4 regions of the Cupriavidus sp. C3SS-1 genome follow, and region 3 is predicted to be linked to each of the others. Evidence: predicted binding sites of a transcription regulator. Region 3 holds the regulator's gene; each other region holds the start of a gene.
The links. Region 3 encodes FNR, which switches genes on or off when oxygen is low (the NO sensors DNR and NnrR bind a similar motif). Its sites were predicted from a motif close to TTGATNNNNATCAA; they were not measured.
Positions count from the first base shown of each region.

Region 1: the regulator FNR is predicted to act here: its motif matches at 1,210-1,223, upstream of ACIGJC_RS21950 (DUF3079 domain-containing protein).
Region 2: the regulator FNR is predicted to act here: its motif matches at 2,849-2,862, upstream of ACIGJC_RS00240 (oxygen-binding di-iron domain-containing protein).
Region 4: the regulator FNR is predicted to act here: its motif matches at 1,819-1,832, upstream of ACIGJC_RS27810 (OmpW/AlkL family protein).

Region 1 is NZ_CP172700.1:1,287,110-1,291,391, reverse strand. It holds gene ACIGJC_RS21955 (NADP-dependent isocitrate dehydrogenase) at 1-1,070, shown strand, start outside; gene ACIGJC_RS21950 (DUF3079 domain-containing protein) at 1,300-1,503, shown strand; gene gabD (NADP-dependent succinate-semialdehyde dehydrogenase) at 1,786-3,234, shown strand; gene ACIGJC_RS21940 (hypothetical protein) at 3,256-4,113, opposite strand; gene flhC (flagellar transcriptional regulator FlhC) at 4,205-4,282, opposite strand, start outside.
Region 2 is NZ_CP172699.1:60,535-64,816, reverse strand. It holds gene hydA (dihydropyrimidinase) at 1-478, shown strand, start outside; gene ACIGJC_RS00250 (aspartate/glutamate racemase family protein) at 514-1,251, shown strand; gene gstA (glutathione transferase GstA) at 1,374-2,000, shown strand; gene ACIGJC_RS00240 (oxygen-binding di-iron domain-containing protein) at 2,001-2,792, opposite strand; gene ACIGJC_RS00235 (glutathione peroxidase) at 2,928-3,569, opposite strand; gene ACIGJC_RS00230 (MDR family MFS transporter) at 3,661-4,282, opposite strand, start outside.
Region 3 is NZ_CP172699.1:1,922,784-1,927,065, forward strand. It holds gene ACIGJC_RS08905 (sulfite exporter TauE/SafE family protein) at 368-1,123, opposite strand; gene fnr (fumarate/nitrate reduction transcriptional regulator Fnr) at 1,203-1,928, shown strand; gene ACIGJC_RS08915 (hypothetical protein) at 1,975-2,220, opposite strand; gene ACIGJC_RS08920 (FixH family protein) at 2,217-2,432, opposite strand; gene ccoG (cytochrome c oxidase accessory protein CcoG) at 2,516-3,988, opposite strand; gene ccoP (cytochrome-c oxidase, cbb3-type subunit III) at 4,038-4,282, opposite strand, start outside.
Region 4 is NZ_CP172700.1:2,559,958-2,564,239, forward strand. It holds gene ACIGJC_RS27805 (hypothetical protein) at 1-1,268, opposite strand, end outside; gene ACIGJC_RS27810 (OmpW/AlkL family protein) at 1,897-2,547, shown strand; gene ACIGJC_RS27815 (AMP nucleosidase) at 2,622-4,109, opposite strand.

The sequences.
Region 1 (4,282 bases), on a different replicon from region 3:
TCAACTTCTGCAAGACCAACGGCGCCTTTGATCCGGTCACGATGGGCACCGTGCCGAACGTGGGCCTGATGGCGCAGAAGGCCGAAGAGTACGGTTCGCACGACAAGACCTTCGAGATCGCCGAAGACGGCGAAGCCCGCATCGTCGACAACGCCACCGGTGAAGTGCTGGCGGCGCTGACGCAACAGGTCGAGCAGGGCGACATCTGGCGCATGTGCCAGGTCAAGGACGCCCCGATCCGCGACTGGGTCAAGCTGGCCGTCACGCGCGCCCGCAACTCGGGCATGCCGGCCGTGTTCTGGCTGGATGCGTACCGTCCGCACGAGGCCGAGCTGATCAAGAAGGTCGAAACCTACCTCAAGGACTACGACACCAAGGGTCTCGACATCCAGATCATGTCGCAGGTGCGCGCCATGCGTTACACGCTCGAGCGCGTGATCCGCGGCCTGGACACCATCTCGGTGACCGGCAACATCCTGCGCGACTACCTGACCGACCTGTTCCCGATCATGGAACTGGGCACCAGCGCCAAGATGCTGTCGATCGTCCCGCTGATGGCCGGTGGCGGCATGTACGAAACCGGCGCGGGCGGGTCGGCGCCGAAGCACGTGCAGCAACTCGTGGAAGAAAACCACCTGCGCTGGGACTCGCTCGGTGAATTCCTGGCGCTGGCCGTGTCGCTGGAAGAGCTGGGCATCAAGTCGGGCAACGACAAGGCCAAGGTCCTGGCCAAGACGCTGGACGCCGCTACCGGCAAGCTGCTGGACAACGCCAAGAGCCCGTCACCCAAGACCGGCCAGCTCGACAACCGCGGCAGCCAGTTCTACCTGGCCATGTACTGGGCCCAGGAACTCGCCGCGCAAACCGAAGACGCCGGCCTGGCCGCGACGTTCGCGCCGCTCGCCAAGCAGCTCACCGAAAATGAGAAGACCATTATTGGCGAACTGTCGGACGTACAAGGCAAGCCCGTGGACATCGGCGGCTACTACATGCCGGACGCGGAAAAGCTGTCCGCCGTCATGCGCCCGAGCAAGACGCTGAACGCAGCCCTGGCATCGGTCCAGGCCTGATCGGCACATCCGATCCCGCAGGCGCCGCCAGGTGCCTGCCTGAAGCCGGAGGTTGGCATCCCGATGCCGCCTCCGGCTCCTTCTTTCTGGCTACGACGCCACATTCAGCCTGAAAGCCCTGCCCCGCCCCCGGCCGGACTTGATCTCGGCCAAACCATGTAGCCGCCCGGCGCGCCATACTGATCGCAACATTTTCGTTGCACCGGCACAGCGTCCTGCCCACCGCATCATGGCAAAGAAATTCCCGATCCACCCGAGCCATCCCGAACGCATCTGCTGGGGTTGCGACAAGTATTGCCCGGTCGACGCCATGGGTTGTGGCAATGGGTCCAGCCGCACCCAACATCCCTCCGAACTGCTCGGCGATGACTGGCTGGAATTTGGCGATTGGGGCATCGATCCCGATCAACCCAAGGCAGTTGACTTGCGTTAGCGCGATCACAGCCTGCACGCCTGCTCAACGCCTGTAGCTTCCCTCCCTCCGTCCATCGGCGAGGCTATCCCGCATCCATGTTCCGCCGGGTGGCGCGATCCATGCATGAACCATCGCATCCAGGCAGTTCCGGGCCGGGCTTGCGCTAGCCATCCACAACTCCCGCACACCACAAAGCATTGCAAGCGTTACGCCAGGCCAGCCCTCCACCATGTCTGGCGGCGATTACAATGCCTGAATCGCGCCAACCCTTCCGGCAGTCTTTTCAATGGACGAACGACCATGCTGAAGCTCCAAGACCCCACCCTGCTGCGCCAGCAGTGCTATCTCGACGGACGCTGGACCGACGGCGAACGCCACATTGACGTCACCAACCCCGCCACCGGCGAACGCGTGGCACAGGTGCCGCAGCTCGGCGCCGCGGAAGCCCGCCAGGCTGTCGAGGCCGCCAACCGCGCACTGCCGGCCTGGCGCGCGCGCGTGGCCAAGGAGCGCTCGGCGCTGCTGCGAAAGTGGTTCGAGCTGATCCTGGCCAACCAGGATGACCTGGCCCGCATCATGACCGCCGAGCAAGGCAAGCCGTTTGCCGAGGCCAAGGGCGAGATCGCCTATGCGGCGTCGTTCATCGAATGGTTTGCCGAGGAAGGCAAGCGCGTCTATGGGGAAACGATTCCGGCGCCGGTCAGCACGCAGCGCATTGTCGTGACCAAGGAGCCGGTGGGCGTGTGCGCGGCGATCACGCCGTGGAATTTTCCGGCGGCCATGATCACCCGGAAGGCCGGCCCGGCATTGGCCGCCGGCTGCACCATGGTGGTCAAGCCGGCGTCGCAAACCCCGCTGACCGCGCTGGCGCTTGCCGTGCTGGCGGAACGCGCCGGCATCCCGGCCGGGGTGCTGTCGGTGGTGACCGGGTCGGCGAGTGCCATCGGCGGCGAACTGAGCAGCAACCCGCTGGTGCGCAAGCTGACCTTCACGGGCTCCACCGAGGTCGGCCGCGTGCTGATGGCGCAGACCGCATCGACCATCAAGAAGGTATCGATGGAACTTGGCGGCAATGCGCCCTTTATCGTGTTCGATGATGCCGACCTGGACGCCGCCGTTGAAGGCGCCATCATCTCCAAGTACCGGAACGCGGGCCAGACCTGCGTCTGCGCGAACCGGATCTACGTCCAGGACAAGGTCTACGATGCGTTTGCCGAGAAGCTGGTCGCGGCGGTCGCGAAGCTGAAAGTCGGCAATGGCATGGACGAAGGCGTGCGCATCGGGCCGCTGATCGACGACAAGGCCGTGGCCAAGGTCGAAGAGCATATCGCCGACGCCCTTGGCAAGGGCGCGCGCGTGCTGGAGGGCGGCCACCGGCACGCGCTCGGGCACACGTTCTTCGAGCCGACCATCCTGGCCGACGTCGCGCCCGGCATGCTGGTGGCGCGCGAGGAGACCTTTGGCCCACTGGCGCCGCTGTTTCGCTTCGAGACGGAGGACGATGTCGTGGCCATGGCCAACGACACGGAGTTCGGCCTGGCCAGCTATTTCTATGCGCGCGATCTCGGCCGCGTCTGGCGTGTCTCGGAACGGCTCGAGTACGGCATGGTCGGCGTGAACACCGGACTGATTTCGAATGAGGTCGCGCCGTTTGGTGGCGTGAAGCAGTCCGGCGTGGGCCGCGAGGGCTCGCACTACGGCATCGAGGACTATCTTGTGATCAAGTACACCTGCATGGCGGGCATCTGAGCGAAGCCCGCCTCCTCGCGTTCAGCGTTTGCCGTTGGCGCAGGCCATGTCGCGAGTCAGGTCGGCCCAGTCGCCGGTGCCCGGCATGCAGGTCTTGCGGAACCGTTCGAGTTGGTCGTGGAAGCGCCGCATCAACTCGAACTGGTAGGACGCTCTCTCGAAAGTGAAGCCGGTGCCAAACTCAGAGAGCGCACCTTCGGCAGCGTGCGACAGCCGCTCCAGCCGCTGGGCCAGGGCGCGCCCTTCTACGCTGCGATGCCGCCGTAGCCGCCAGCTCAGGGCCTCCTGGCCATCCTCCAGCAGGCTCTGGTCGAGATAGCCCAGGCGACCCGCCGCGGTGCGCGCCTCGTACATCGCGGACAGGTAGGCGCAGACCACCGACAAGCGCTGGTTCATCTCTCCCTCGCGCAGCAACAGGTCGTGCGCGCAGGCCCGCAAATGCTCGGCGGTGCCATGATCGCTCTGCGCTCCCGCCTGGCGCGCGTACTCCACCAGCGGACGGATGCCCAGGGACAGCCCCGGCGGCAGTACGCTCGTGATGCATTCGGCCAGTCGGGTCTGCAGCGCGCCGTCCAGTTCGCAGCAGGTTCCGCAGTCGGCGTCGAGATAGAAATCCAGGCTGATCCAGCGGCCCGGGCCCGTGGTGATCACGGTGCGGACCGGATTGTGGCCGGCGCTTTCCAGCACCTCCAGGCCAACCTGTACGCATCGTTCCCGCTCATCGTCGCCACCCAACGCGTTGACGATGTCCCGCGATCTCGTGGGCCCGAGGAACTCGGTGCGCGTGATCGGGTGCATCGTCGGTCCGAGCCGGTGCGATGCGCCGGCACGCGCCGGCAGCAGCAGTGTCTCGGGGTAGCTCGTTCCATTGACTGTCATTAGGCCTCCGGTGTCAGTGGGGCGGCCCGGACTTCCGGGCGTGTATCGAGTAGCAGCGATGCCGGGGGCAATCGCGATCGTACCGCTGCGCTCATAGGACGGGCACCATGCCGAATGCCGGTCCCACGACGGCGGGCAGGTTACCGAGGATGGACGAGGCGGGCTCCGC
Region 2 (4,282 bases), 1.6 Mb from region 3:
CGTATTCAGCGTGTTCTCGTCGGACCATGCGCCGTTCAATTACGACGATCCGGAAGGCAAGAAGCTGGGCGGCAGCACCGAGCATGCGTTCGACCACATTCCCAATGGCGTGCCGGGTATTGAAACGCGCCTGCCGCTGCTGTTCGACGGCGTGGCGCGCGGCAAGCTGTCGCTGCACCAGTTCGTAGAGCTGACTTCGTACCGTCCGGCCAAGATCTATGGCCTGTATCCGCGCAAGGGCACCATCGCGGTCGGCGCCGATGCGGACATCGTGCTGTGGGATCCCGCGCGCAAGGTGCGCATCACCAACGACGCGCTGCATCACGCGGTCGACTACACGCCGTATGAAGGCATCGAAGTGACTGGCTGGCCCGTGACCGCTTTCTCGCGCGGCGACATGCTGGTGCGCAACGGCGAGTACCTGGAGCCCGCGGCCGGACGCGGCAGGTTCCTGGAAGCCGGGCAACCCGAGGTCTGAACCGAACACATCGCGGAATCCATCGCAAACCCATCATGAATCTCCTGATCGTCAACCCCAACATCAGCGAGTCGGTCACCGACCTGATCCACGCGGAAGCGCTGCGCACTGCCGCGCCCGAGACGAACATCACCATGGCCACTGCGCAGTTCGGCGTGGCCTATATCGAAACGCGCTTTGAAGCGCTGGTGGGCGGCTACGCGACCGCGTGCGCCGCCGCCGAGCATGCCGGCAAGTTCGACGGCCTGGTCGTCGCCGCCTTCGGCGACCCGGGCCTGGCCGGACTCAAGGAGCTGTTCGACGTGCCCGTGGTCGGCATGACCGAGGCCGCACTGGCCAGCGCCTGCCTGCTGGGCCAGCGCTTCTCGATCATCGCGATCTCGCATCGCATCGAGGCGTGGTATCGCGAATGCGTGGCCAGCAACGGCCTCTCGTCGCGGCTCGCAAGCATTCGTTCGCTGCAGGAACCGCTGCGCGATATCGGCAGTGTGCAGGAAGACCATGCCGCTCGGCTGGAAGAACTCAGCCTGCAGGCCGTGCGCGAAGATGGCGCCGACGTCATCATCGTCGCCGGCGCGCCGCTCGCTGGCTTGGCGCGTTCGCTCAAGGGCCGCATTCCGGTGCCGGTCGTCGATGGCGTCAGCAGCGCCGTGCGCCATTGCGAATCGCTGGTCGCGCTGCAGGCCGGCACCACGCGCGAAGGCAGCTTCGCGCGGCCGCCGCGCAAGCCCAATGCCGGCCTGCCGGCAGCGCTCTCGCAATTGCTCGCCTGAGCGCATCCGGTGCGAATGCGCAGGGGCACGCCCCTGCGCATTGCCTGCCACCCGTGCAAGTCCTAGACTGCGTGCACGGCCACTGCATCACGCCGTGGCCCAACGCGACATAGGACACCCTGATGAAGCTCTACTATTCCCCCGGCGCCTGCTCGATGGCGGTCCACATCGCCCTGCGTGAAGCGGGACTGCCGGTCACGCTCGCCAGGGTCGACCTGGTCCACCACAAGCTGGTGGAAGCCGAGAACGGCAGCGACGATTTCTACGCGATCCATCCCCGCGGCTACGTGCCCCTGTTGCAGCTCGACGACGGCTCGCGCCACAGCGAAGTGGCCGCGCTGCTGCAGTACGTCGCCGATCTGGTGCCCGAAAGCAGGCTGCTGCCGGCTGCAGGCACGCGAGAACGGCTGGAAGCCATCAGTTGGCTCACGCTGGTCTCCACGGAATTGCACAAGGTGTTCAGCCCGTGGCTGTGGCACAAGGAAACCGCCGACAGCACCGCGCAGGTGTGCAAGGCCAAGCTGCAGCTGCGCTTCGCCGAACTCGACCGCCACCTGCAATCCAGCGAGTACCTGACCGGCAGCACCTTTACCGTGGCCGATGCCTACTGCTTCACGATTCTGGGCTGGGCACGCATGCTGATGATGCCGCTGACGGCATACCCATTGCTGCAGCAATACCTCGCGCGCGTCGCCGCGCGCCCCGCCGTGCAGGAAGCCATGCGCGCGGAAGGCCTGCTCCGCGGCTGATCAGTCCATCGTGGCGCGCGCTGGCGGCACGCGATAGTGATTGGAGGTAAGCAGGTCCAGCCCGCACTGCAGGTTCTCGACCCAGTCGATGAAGCGCGCCACCATGGCCTTGCCGCGAAACGACGGCCCGTGCTGCGGCACGATCCATTCGATATCGAGCGTGCGCGCCATGGCCGCCCATAGCCGGCAGGCGCGGTTGCCGCTCATGTAGCGCTGGTGGAACGGCAGCATGCGCGGCGCGTGGGCATCGAAATCCGTGACGGTGGTGCCAGCCTCGCCGGCACTCGTCATGGCCGCGCCCAGGTCTCCCGAGAACAGGATCTTGCTGACCGGATCGTAGAACTGGAAATTGCCCTCGGAATGCAGGAAGTGCGCCGGCAGGGCAATCAGCGAACTCCGGCCCAGCGGGATATGCGCGCCGGCATCGGGGATGGTCACGATGCGGCCAGCGGTCTTGCCAGCCTGGCAGAAATGCGGAAGAAAGCGCGCCCAGACCCGGGAAATCAGCACCTTGCAGTCCGACCCGGTCAGCCAGCGGCCGACCGAAGCGACGATATCCGGATCCGCGTGCGAAGCCAGCACGTAATCGAGCTGCTTTGGCGGAAAGTAGCGGCCGATAGCCAGGTACAGCTCGCTGTAGGTCATGTTGCCGCCCGGATCGATCAGCGCGCCGTGGCCGTGGTCCACCACCAGGAACTGGTTGGTCTGCACCACCTCGCCATGCGCCTCTTCGACCAGGTCGGCAAACATCAGGCAGGTGTGTCCGTCTGCGTCGTACAGGGTGATGCCCATCGTCTGGTTCCGCCGTCTGAAAGCGGCGACGTTAATCAGCCGGCGGCGATGGGAGCTTGATGCAGGTCAATTTCTCCAGGCAAAACTGCCCGGCCATGGCCGGGCTGTCGCAGGCGAAAGACAGGTTCGGTCGATTCAGCGCTGGCTGGACAGCAACTGCTCGATCTTCGCCACGAACTGCTTGTCGTCGGGCGTGGTCATGCTGTTGTAGCTGGCCACGACATTGCCCCTGCGGTCGATCAGGTACTTGTAGAAGTTCCATTTCGGCGCGGTACCGGTTTCCTTCGCCAGCATCGCGTACATCGGATTGACATCGCCGCCGCGAACGTGCGACTTGCCGAGCATCGGGAACTTGACGCCGTAGGTGTTGTAGCAAAAATCCGCGATCTCCTTGGACGACCCCGGCTCCTGCGAGAAGTCATTGGACGGGAACCCCAGCACCACCAGCCCGCGGTCGCGATACCTGGAATAGAGCGCTTCGAGCCCTTCGTACTGCGGCGTGAAGCCGCAATAGCTCGCGGTGTTGACTACCAGCACCACCTTGCCGGCGTACTGGCAGAGGTTTTGCGGCGCCTCGTCCTGCAGGCGCGGGAACTGGAAATTGAGCGAGGCCGGGCAGTTGCCGGCCGGCGCAGCGGCCGGGATAGCGGCGGACCTGTCGGCGGCACGCGCCGGGTGCGGCAGGAGCGCGGCACTGGCGGCGGCAAGCGCCAGTGCCGCAGCCAGTGCGGAAGGGTGCAGGAATGCAGCGGCAAGGGCGGTCTGACGGCGGTTCATGCGATGTCTCCTGTCTTTATATGCGGGGGTGTCTCGCTGTATCGGGTACGCCATAGTTTACGCCGTTGGCCGCCTTGCCGCCGGCGACGGCTCAGTCCATGGCCAGCGTGGCGGCGTGTTCAGTGACGCTGCCGCGCAGCTCCAGGTCCGGCATGCAGCGCACGATGCCGAGTGCCAGCAGCGCGGCCACGGCGCCCACGGCGAAGATCAGCTGGAAGCCCGATTCGACGCCCGCAGCAAGCACCTGCCGCACCATCGGCGAGAGCTGCGCGAATGCTTCGCTACCGTGTCGCAGCGCACCCAGGTCCAGCGCCTGCGTCAGCCCGGCGGCGGCCGTGGCGTGACGAAACTCCAGCGTCAGCAGCGTGCCGGCCAACGCGCCGCCCAGCGCGCTGCCGAGCGAGCGCAGCACCAGCAGGGCGCCGGTGCCGGCGCCGGTGTCGCGGCGCTCCAGCACGTTCTGCACGCTCATCAGCGTACCGACCATGACCATGCCCAGTCCGACGCCGCCCACGGCCATTGCGAGCAGCACCACCGCCAGCGGCACGGCGGACGTGGAGAGCGCCAGCACGGCGAGCCCCAGCATGCCAGCCACGAAACCGGCCGTCAGGATGCCGCGCATGCGGCCCACGCGCGGCGCCAGCCACGCCACGATGAAGTTGCCCGCCACGGTGGCCAGCAGGAACGGCATCACCAGCAGGCCCGACATCGAC
Region 3 (4,282 bases):
AGATTGCCCGGTCACCGGCAAGTACCAGTGCACGAACCTCTTGCACGCGCCCACATGGGCGGACATGGCTTCCGGCGAACGTCCGCCTGGGCCGCAAGAAAAACGAATATCGGGATCAGGGCCAGCAATGACCGCACCACGGTCGCAGAGCCAGCCGGACTTTTGAACAGATATTATGAACCGGATGGACTGCGGAAGGGTTCGGCGCCGAAATGTCGGCTTGCCCGAAACTCCGGACGCCCTTTTTTTGGAAGGGCTGCCAGGCGCCGCTCGGAAACACGCCGCGCGATACCGCAATGCAGGCGATTGTATGGCATTCCCGCATCCGCCTGCAACCACCGCGCACTCCCGCGCCTTCACGGTGGCGTCAAAACACCAGGCAAAAACCATGCTCGGCCAGCGAATGTGGCAATAGCACCGCTCGACCGATTCCCAGGCCGCCGAAGACCATGACCGCCAATCCAGCTCCCATCCTGACGCAACGGCGGCGAGCCCAAGCGCGCAGCAGCCCCGAAAAGCTGGATAGCGCCAGCAAATTCGGTAACGTGCCAAGCCCGAAGGCGCCCATTACCAGTGCACCCGAGGGCGCATTACCGGCCAGTAACGCGAGGGCAAGCGCACCATAGACCATGCCACAGGGCACGAGCCCCCACGCCAAGCCCATGCCGTAGCGGCGCACCAGACCACCGCCTCTCGCCGCCGTGGCCGGAGTTTTGCGGCGAAGCCGGCCGAAGCTTCCGGCAACGGCGGTCCCCGCGCGCGCGCCGAACCGTTCCAGCCACACGATGGAAAACGCTTCGCCGCGTAGCAGGCGCCAGCCAGATACCAGCAGCAAGGCACTCCCGGCGCCAAATAGCCAGCGCTGAACCGGCAGGTAATCCTGGCGCCAGGCCGTCGCCCCCACCGCTCCAAGGATCGCACCGAGCAGCATGTAGGTGGAAATCCTGCCCACATGCATCACCAGCAACTCCAGGAGCCAGTCTTGGGGGCGCCGCACCACGGCAATCGGCACGTCCGCGGCGCGCTGCTCGACTGCGAGGGCAACGCCACCGCACATGGCAGCGCAATGAAAGCCCCCCAGCAAGGCAAGCATGAAAACACTGAGAAGCACACCAAAAGTCAATTGCAACTCCCTACCGCATCACATCGCGCGTTAAAATGCATGCATTGCGCCCTCGCCGCTCATTCCTTGCAGGTTCCAATTGCTAACATCCATCCCCGTCACCGAGATGTCGCCCCGTTGCTCCACTTGCGGCATGGGGCAACTGTGCCTGCCGGTGGGCATGAGCCAGCAGGATCTGCAAAAGATGGATACCCTGGTGCAAGAGCGCGTCCGTGTCCACAAGGGCGAAACCCTGTACCGCATGGGCGATCCGCTGACTGCGGTTTTTGCCATTCGCTTCGGCACCCTGAAGACGCATGTCACCACGGAAGACGGCCGCTCGCAAATCACCGGCTTCCATTTGCCTGGCGAAGTGGTCGGCCTCGACGGCCTGGGTGAAATGCAGCACGCCTCGGATGCCACCGCGCTTGAAGACACGGAAGTATGCGTCGTACGCATGGCCGATCTTCAGACGCTGTCCATGGATCTGCCATCGCTGCAGCAGCAGTTCCTGCGACTGATGGGGAAGGAAATATCGCATGATCAGCTCATGCTCGTCACGCTGGGGTCCATGCGTGCCGAAGAGCGACTTGCCGCGTTCCTGATCAACCTGTCAGAACGTCTGTCCGCACGCGGGTATTCGTCGACCGAGTTCGTCATGCGCATGAGCCGGGAAGAAATCGGCAGCTATCTCGGATTGAAGCTCGAAACGGTCAGCCGCCTGTTCTCACGATTCGCCGAGGCGGGCCTGATCCAGATCCGTCAACGCCACGTCAAGCTCGTCGACATGGAAGGCATCAAGCAAGTCTACAGCCGCTCCTGCTGAGGCCGTCTGACCGCCTTGCCTGGCAAGACGGTCCGCTTCAGCCCAATCACTCCAGCTCGTCCGTTTCGCTGAGCTTCGTCGGCATGGTATAGAGCGTCAATCCGCTGGACAACGCGCAGAATACCCAGGCCAGCAAGAACCCGATCGTATAAATGGCCTCGCGCGAGGCCTCGATCGGGTGGCCGAAGAAATTCAGATCTCCGGGATCCACCACCGAAAACACGGTTGCCGTGGCCACCCCGGCCATCAGGAACGCCGGCCACAGTACCCACATCAGCCAGCGCAGCCTCATGGCCGCCTCGCTTGCGGTGCCTTGGCACTGCCCGGGACCCCTTCTGCTTTCTCGACGACCAGGCCGTGCCGGGACACACCTTCGACTACCGGCCGGTCAGGATGGGTGGAAGCCAGCCAGATGGTTACGCCGCAAGCCACTATGGCCAGCAACGGGCCGCTCATCAGAAGCCACGGCCACGGCTCCTTCCACCACGGATTGCTTTCTTGCATCGTCTTGCCTCCTTCGTCGGCGCCTCACCGAGGCGCTCGCGGTTGGTACGGCGCAGCGCCGATGCGCTGCACCGCCCTTAGCATCACAAATTGCGCGGCACGATGAAACTGGTAGATTGCCTGATTTGCGCACTACCTTGCCCCGAACCTTCGCTTGTCACCGTCACGCTGATCTTGTGCGTACCCTGCGCGGCATCGTCGATCGGCACGCGAATCCGGATCGGCACCAGCTTGTTCGACGTCGGCGCCAGGGCCTTCGCGTCGGGATCGTACTCGACCGTCAGGTTCTTCAGATCGTCGCTTTCGGCCTGCACGCTGATGCGCATGGGTGCCTCGGTGGTGTTGATCAGCTGCAGTCGATAGACGTTCTCAATCCAGCGTCCATCCACCTCACGCCCCAACGCCCCGCGATCGCGGATGATGTCGACCTTCAACGGCGTGCGCAGCGCTAGCGACACCACGAAACCCGCTACCATCACCATCCAGATGACCGAGTAGATGATGGTCCGCGGCCGCACGAGCCGCTTGCGCGCCACCGCGGCTGACAGCGCCTTGCGCATGGCGTTCTCGGACGTGTACCGGATCAGCCCACGCGGGTAGTCCATCTTGTCCATGACCTGATTGCAGGCATCGATGCAGGCGCCGCAACCAATGCACTCGTACTGCAGCCCGTCACGGATATCAATGCCTGTCGGACACACCTGCACGCAAATGCTGCAGTTGACGCAGTCGCCAAGCCCTGCCTGATGATGATCCACCTTGCGCGACCGGCTCCCGCGCGGCTCGCCGCGCCCGACGTCGTAGGTGACCACGTAGGTGTCGCGGTCAACCATCACGCTCTGGAATCGCGCATACGGGCACATATACTTGCACACCTGCTCGCGCATGAAGCCCGCATTGCCCCATGTCGCGAAGGCGTAAAAGAGCATCCAGAACGCCTGCCACGGCCCCAGCGAGAAGCTCAGGACCTGACCGCCAAGCTCGCGTATCGGCGCGAAGTAGCCAATGAACGTGAAGCCCGTCCATAGCGCGACCAGTAGCCACAGCGAGTGCTTGGTCGCCTTCAGGCGAAATTTGCGCAAACTCCACGGATCGCCGTCCAGACGGATCCGCGCGAAGCGGTCACCTTCGACATGCCGTTCGATCCACATGAATATTTCGGTGTAGACCGTCTGTGGACACGCGTAGCCACAGAAGAGCCGCCCCGCAATGGCCGTGAACAGGAACAGCGCCAGCGCGGAGATCACCAGCAGGACGGCAAGATAGATGACATCCTGCGGCCAAAGCACCAGTCCGAAGATATAGAACTTGCGGGCGCCAAGGTCGAACAGCACGGCCTGTCTGCCATTCCATTGCAGCCAGGGCGTGCCGTAGTAGATGAGCTGGGTCAGGAGTACCATCCAGACCCGCCAGTTGGAGAACGCGCCCGTCACCGAGCGCGGGTAGATCTTGCGTCGAACCTCGTAGAGCGTTTCGTCGGAGGTTTCGACAGGCGACGACGCCGGCCCTTGCGGGCCGGCCGTGCGGGCCAGAGGTTCTGTCCCGGGGGCGTTCATGCGCGCGCTCCTTCAGACGCCATGGCGCACCCCGTGCCTGAGTCGGTGATCATTGCCCTGAGCCTCCGGTATTGGAAAGCCCCCAGACATAGGCCGTCAGCATGCGGATACGCTCGGGAGTCAGGATCTCTTCGTGCGCGGGCATGTGGTTGTTGTGACCCTTCAGGATGGCCTCGACAATACTGCCTTCCGAACTGCCATACAGCCACACGTTATCGGACAGGTTGGGCGCGCCGAGTGCCTGATTGCCCTTGCCGGTCGCACCATGGCACGCAGCACAGGTGGACTTGAACG
Region 4 (4,282 bases), on a different replicon from region 3:
GTGAAATCGCCGGTGGCCGTCGGTGACACGCTGCGCTGGTTGTCACCGATGCCCGGCGACAGCGTGACCGGTCCGTTGGCCACCCAGGTCCAGCCCGTGCACGCCGTCGAAGGCTGGTCATTGCCGAAGTTCTTCAGGCCCACGGTGACCGGGATGGGGATGCCGATCATCGTCAGCGTCAGCGGTTGCTGGACGTCAGGCATCAGCGCCCATTCGGGGTTCTCCACGACGTTGAGGCTGGCCGTCGGCTTCGCCGCCAGTTTGGTACTGACCGCCGTGACCGTGAGCGTGCCCTGCACCGGACCGGCGCCCTTGGCCAGGCTGGTGCTGGCCGTCACGTCATGCGTACCCGCGGCTTCCGCGGCGGACAGGCTCGACGATGTCGGCACGTACGTCCAGGTCCCGTCGAAGTCCGCGGTCACATCCTGGTCGTCGTTGCGCAGCACGCGGGCGCTGAAGCTGGCCGGATAGCCGCTGAGCACCTGCAGCGCATTGACCGGGTCGCCGTTCTGCGTAGTGACCACGCGGTAGGTCGCCGTGCCATTCTTCTGCACCGTGACGAAGATCACGCCGCCGAGCGCGCGGCCATCCGGCGCCGTCACCGACACCGACACGTTGGCCGTCGCGGCAGCGGTGGTGGAACTGTTGCTGGCCCTCAGCGTTGCACTGTTCAGCGCCGGGGCGACCTGCACCGCGGTGCCGCTGCTGGTCCACGCCCAGCCGCTTCCGTTCGCCGACACGTCGTTGCCGTTGTTGTCGACGAGCGATACCTTGACCGGCAGCGTCTGCCCATCGGTCATCGACAACGAGGTATTCGGGATCGACAGGCTATAGGTCGTGGCCGAGGCCGGCACCACGGTGATGGTCGCCGACTGCGCCGGCAGTTGCACGGTGGAGTTGTCGGCGGCCTTGACCGTGGCCACCACCTGCACGGTTGTCGTACCGGGATTGACGCCGGTCACCACCGCGCCGCCGATCGTAGCCGTGCTGCCCACGACCGAGGCAACGGCGTTGTCGGCCGAAGTCCAGGCGAAGCTGGTGGACGAGGTCACGTCGTTGCCGCTGTTGTCGACGGCCACCGCGCTGAGGGTCAGCGTGCGGCCGACGCCGACTTCGGCCGAGGTCACGTTAAGTTTTGCCGTATAGCTGACAGCGGGCGTCGCCGTGGGGGTGGCGCTGCCCGAGCTTCCGCCTCCGCCCCCGCACGCCGCGACGAGGCATGTCGCCGCCGCGCACACGAGCCCGCCAAGCCAGGTCCTTGCCGTCATGATTCTTCCCCCCGTTTGTCGTTCGCTTTTTCCCGCGCTACCAGACTAGGCGCAATGGCCGCGTCGCTGTACCGGCCAGACGATTGAGCGCCGGCGTACATAACCGACATGGGCTCATCCTTTGGCTGAGGCTGCGCCGGCCGCCGACGCGCATGGCGCGATGGATGAAAACGTGGCGGGACAAAAGGCCTATCCCTTTGGCTCAGAGGACATTCCCGAATGCGACCCGCTGCGACGCTCCGCGACGCGGTGTCGATCGTGGCGATCGGCCGGAAATAGATCGGAAGGAATGTGCGGCAGCGAGAGGCCAGCGCAGGACAGGCAAAGAAAGCCGGTGTGCCCCGCCCCCACGGGACACGCCCGGAAAGACGTCCTTGCGGACGCCCACGACATGCCTGGTTCCGGCCGCGGCTGCGGCCATGACGCAAAGGTTAAGGCGTGCCTTGCGGACGTGCCACGAATAAATCCGCATGTGTTTAGACGCTGCGGCCGCATGCCCGGGCCGCGCTGTGGCGTCGTCGCGACGACCCTTCTTCCGATAGGGTCTCTCTTGTTCTCGGTCAATGTCGTGCCGCGCCCGCTCGGCCAAACTGGCTTCGATTTTTTACCAGACCAAAGCAAAAAAGCCATGAACAAGATCTCTCTCCGGGCCCGGGTCACCGGCACTGCTATCGCCGCGCTTGCCATGCTTGGCGCTGTTTCCACGCCCGCCTTCGCCGCCGATGGCGAGACCCAGGGCAACTGGATGGTTCGCCTGCGCGCCACCTACCTGGACATGGCCGACAAGTCGGATGCCATTCCGGCGCTGGGCGTACCGTCGGATGCGATCACGGTCAACAACAAATGGATCCCCGAACTCGACGTCACCTACTTCTTCACGCGCAACATCGCCGCTGAACTGGTGCTGACCGTGCCGCAGAAGCAGGACGTCTACCTGAATGGCAACAAGATCGGCACCTTCAAGCACCTGCCGCCCACGCTGCTGGTGCAGTACCACTTCCTGCCGGACGGCACCTTCCGTCCGTACGTGGGCGCGGGCCTGAATTTCACGCGCATCTGGGGCACGGACATCGCCAACAATACGCTCCAGCTGGACAACTGGAGCGTAGCGCCGGCCCTGCAGATCGGCATGGATTACAAGCTGACCAAGAACTGGTTCCTGAATGCCGACGTCAAGAAGGTCTGGCTGGCCAGCAACGTGAAGGCCGGCGGCGTCAATGTCTCCAAGGTCAACCTGGATCCGTGGCTGTTCAGCATGGGCGTGGGTTACCGGTTCTGATCGGGCCTTGCCCAAATGAAAAAGGCCAGCGCTTCAGGCGCTGGCCTTTTTCGTTGGGTTGCCCGGCCGGTGATTCAGCGGAACGCCGGCTCGTCGAAGCTCCGCAGCTTGCGCGAATGCAGCTGCTCGACGCCGTTCTCGCGCAAAATGCGGACGGCCTCCAGGCCGATGGTCATGTGCTGGCTGACCCGCTGGCGATAGAACGCATTGGCCATGCCGCGCAGCTTGAGCTCGCCGTGCAAGGGCTTGTCCGACACGCACAGCAAGGTGCCATAGGGCACGCGCAGGCGGAAGCCGTTGGCCGCGACGGTCGCGCTTTCCATGTCGATGGCGATCGCGCGCGACTGGTTGAAGCGCGCATACAGCGCCTTCGATTTCAGCTCCCAGTTGCGGTCGTCGGTGGACACCACCGTGCCCGTGCGCATGCGCGTCTTCATCTCGCCGCCCGACAGCCCGGTAATGCGCGCCACCGCCTCCTGCAGCGCCACCTGGATCTCCGCGATCGGCGGCACCGGCACCCACGGCGGCAGGTCATGGTCGAGCACGTGGTCGTCACGCACATAGGCGTGGGCGAGCACGTAATCGCCAAGCTGCTGCGAGCGTCGCAGGCCGCCGCAATGGCCCACCATCATCCAGCAGTGCGGACGCAGCACGGCCAGGTGGTCGGTCATGGTCTTGGCATTGGACGGGCCCACGCCGATGTTGACCAGCGTCACGCCGAGCTTGTCGTCGCGCACCAGGTGGTAGGCCGGCATCTGCGGCAGCGCGCGCGGGCGGTCGGCGTCGTCGGGCTCGGCGGCGCCAAGCTCCTGCACCACGTCGCCAGGCTCGACAAAGCGCGCGTACCCGCCGCCGTCGCTGCTGGCCATCAGCGAGCGGCCGAGCGCGATGAATTCGTCGACGTAGCGCTGGTAGTTGGTGAACAGCACGAAGCGCTGGAAATGCTGGGGCGCGGTGCCGGTGTAGTGGTACAGGCGCTGCAAGGCCAGGTCCACGCGCTCGGCCGGGAACAGCGACAGCGGCCACGCTTCGCCGGGCACCGGCTCGAACGTGCCGTTGGCAATCGAATCGTCGATGCGGCTCAGCTCCGGCAGCACGAACGACACTTCGAGTTCGCGCGCCTGGGTGTAGCTGATGTCGGTGGTAGAGGCTTCGATAACGAAAGGCAGCGGAATCGGCCGACGGCTCAGACCCACCACCACGGGCACGCGGTGGTAGCGCATCAGCCGTTCGATCTGGTCGCGGTAGTAATCGGCGAGCAGGTCCGGGCGCGTCACCGTGGTGCCATAGACCCCCGGATAGGCCACCGTGCCCCATGACGGCCGGCTGTCGGTCACCATGGTTTCGATGTTCACGGAGATGCCCAGGTACGGGTAGCACGCGTGGGCCGCGGAAGGCAGCGGCTTGCCGTTGGCGAACGCGTCGAAGCGCGCGCGCACCGCGCTCACCGAGGCGTTGTAGATCTCGCGGATCCGGGCCAGCGCCGCGTCGGCGTCGGAGAACTCAGCCAGCTGATCGGCCGGGTGGGCAGAAGAGAAGATGGGGGCGTTCATGCCAGCCATCATACCGCGCGGCAGCGCCAGCGGCGCGGCCACCGCGTGCGTGCGGTGGCAAATTGACGTGTCTGCGCCCGCTCGCTACACTCCGCCAATTGCGCGGCCGGGCTTCCCGTGCCGTACTCTACTCGCGGCGCCCCTGGCAGGGGGCTGCGATGGGCCGTACATGCGTTTGCTAG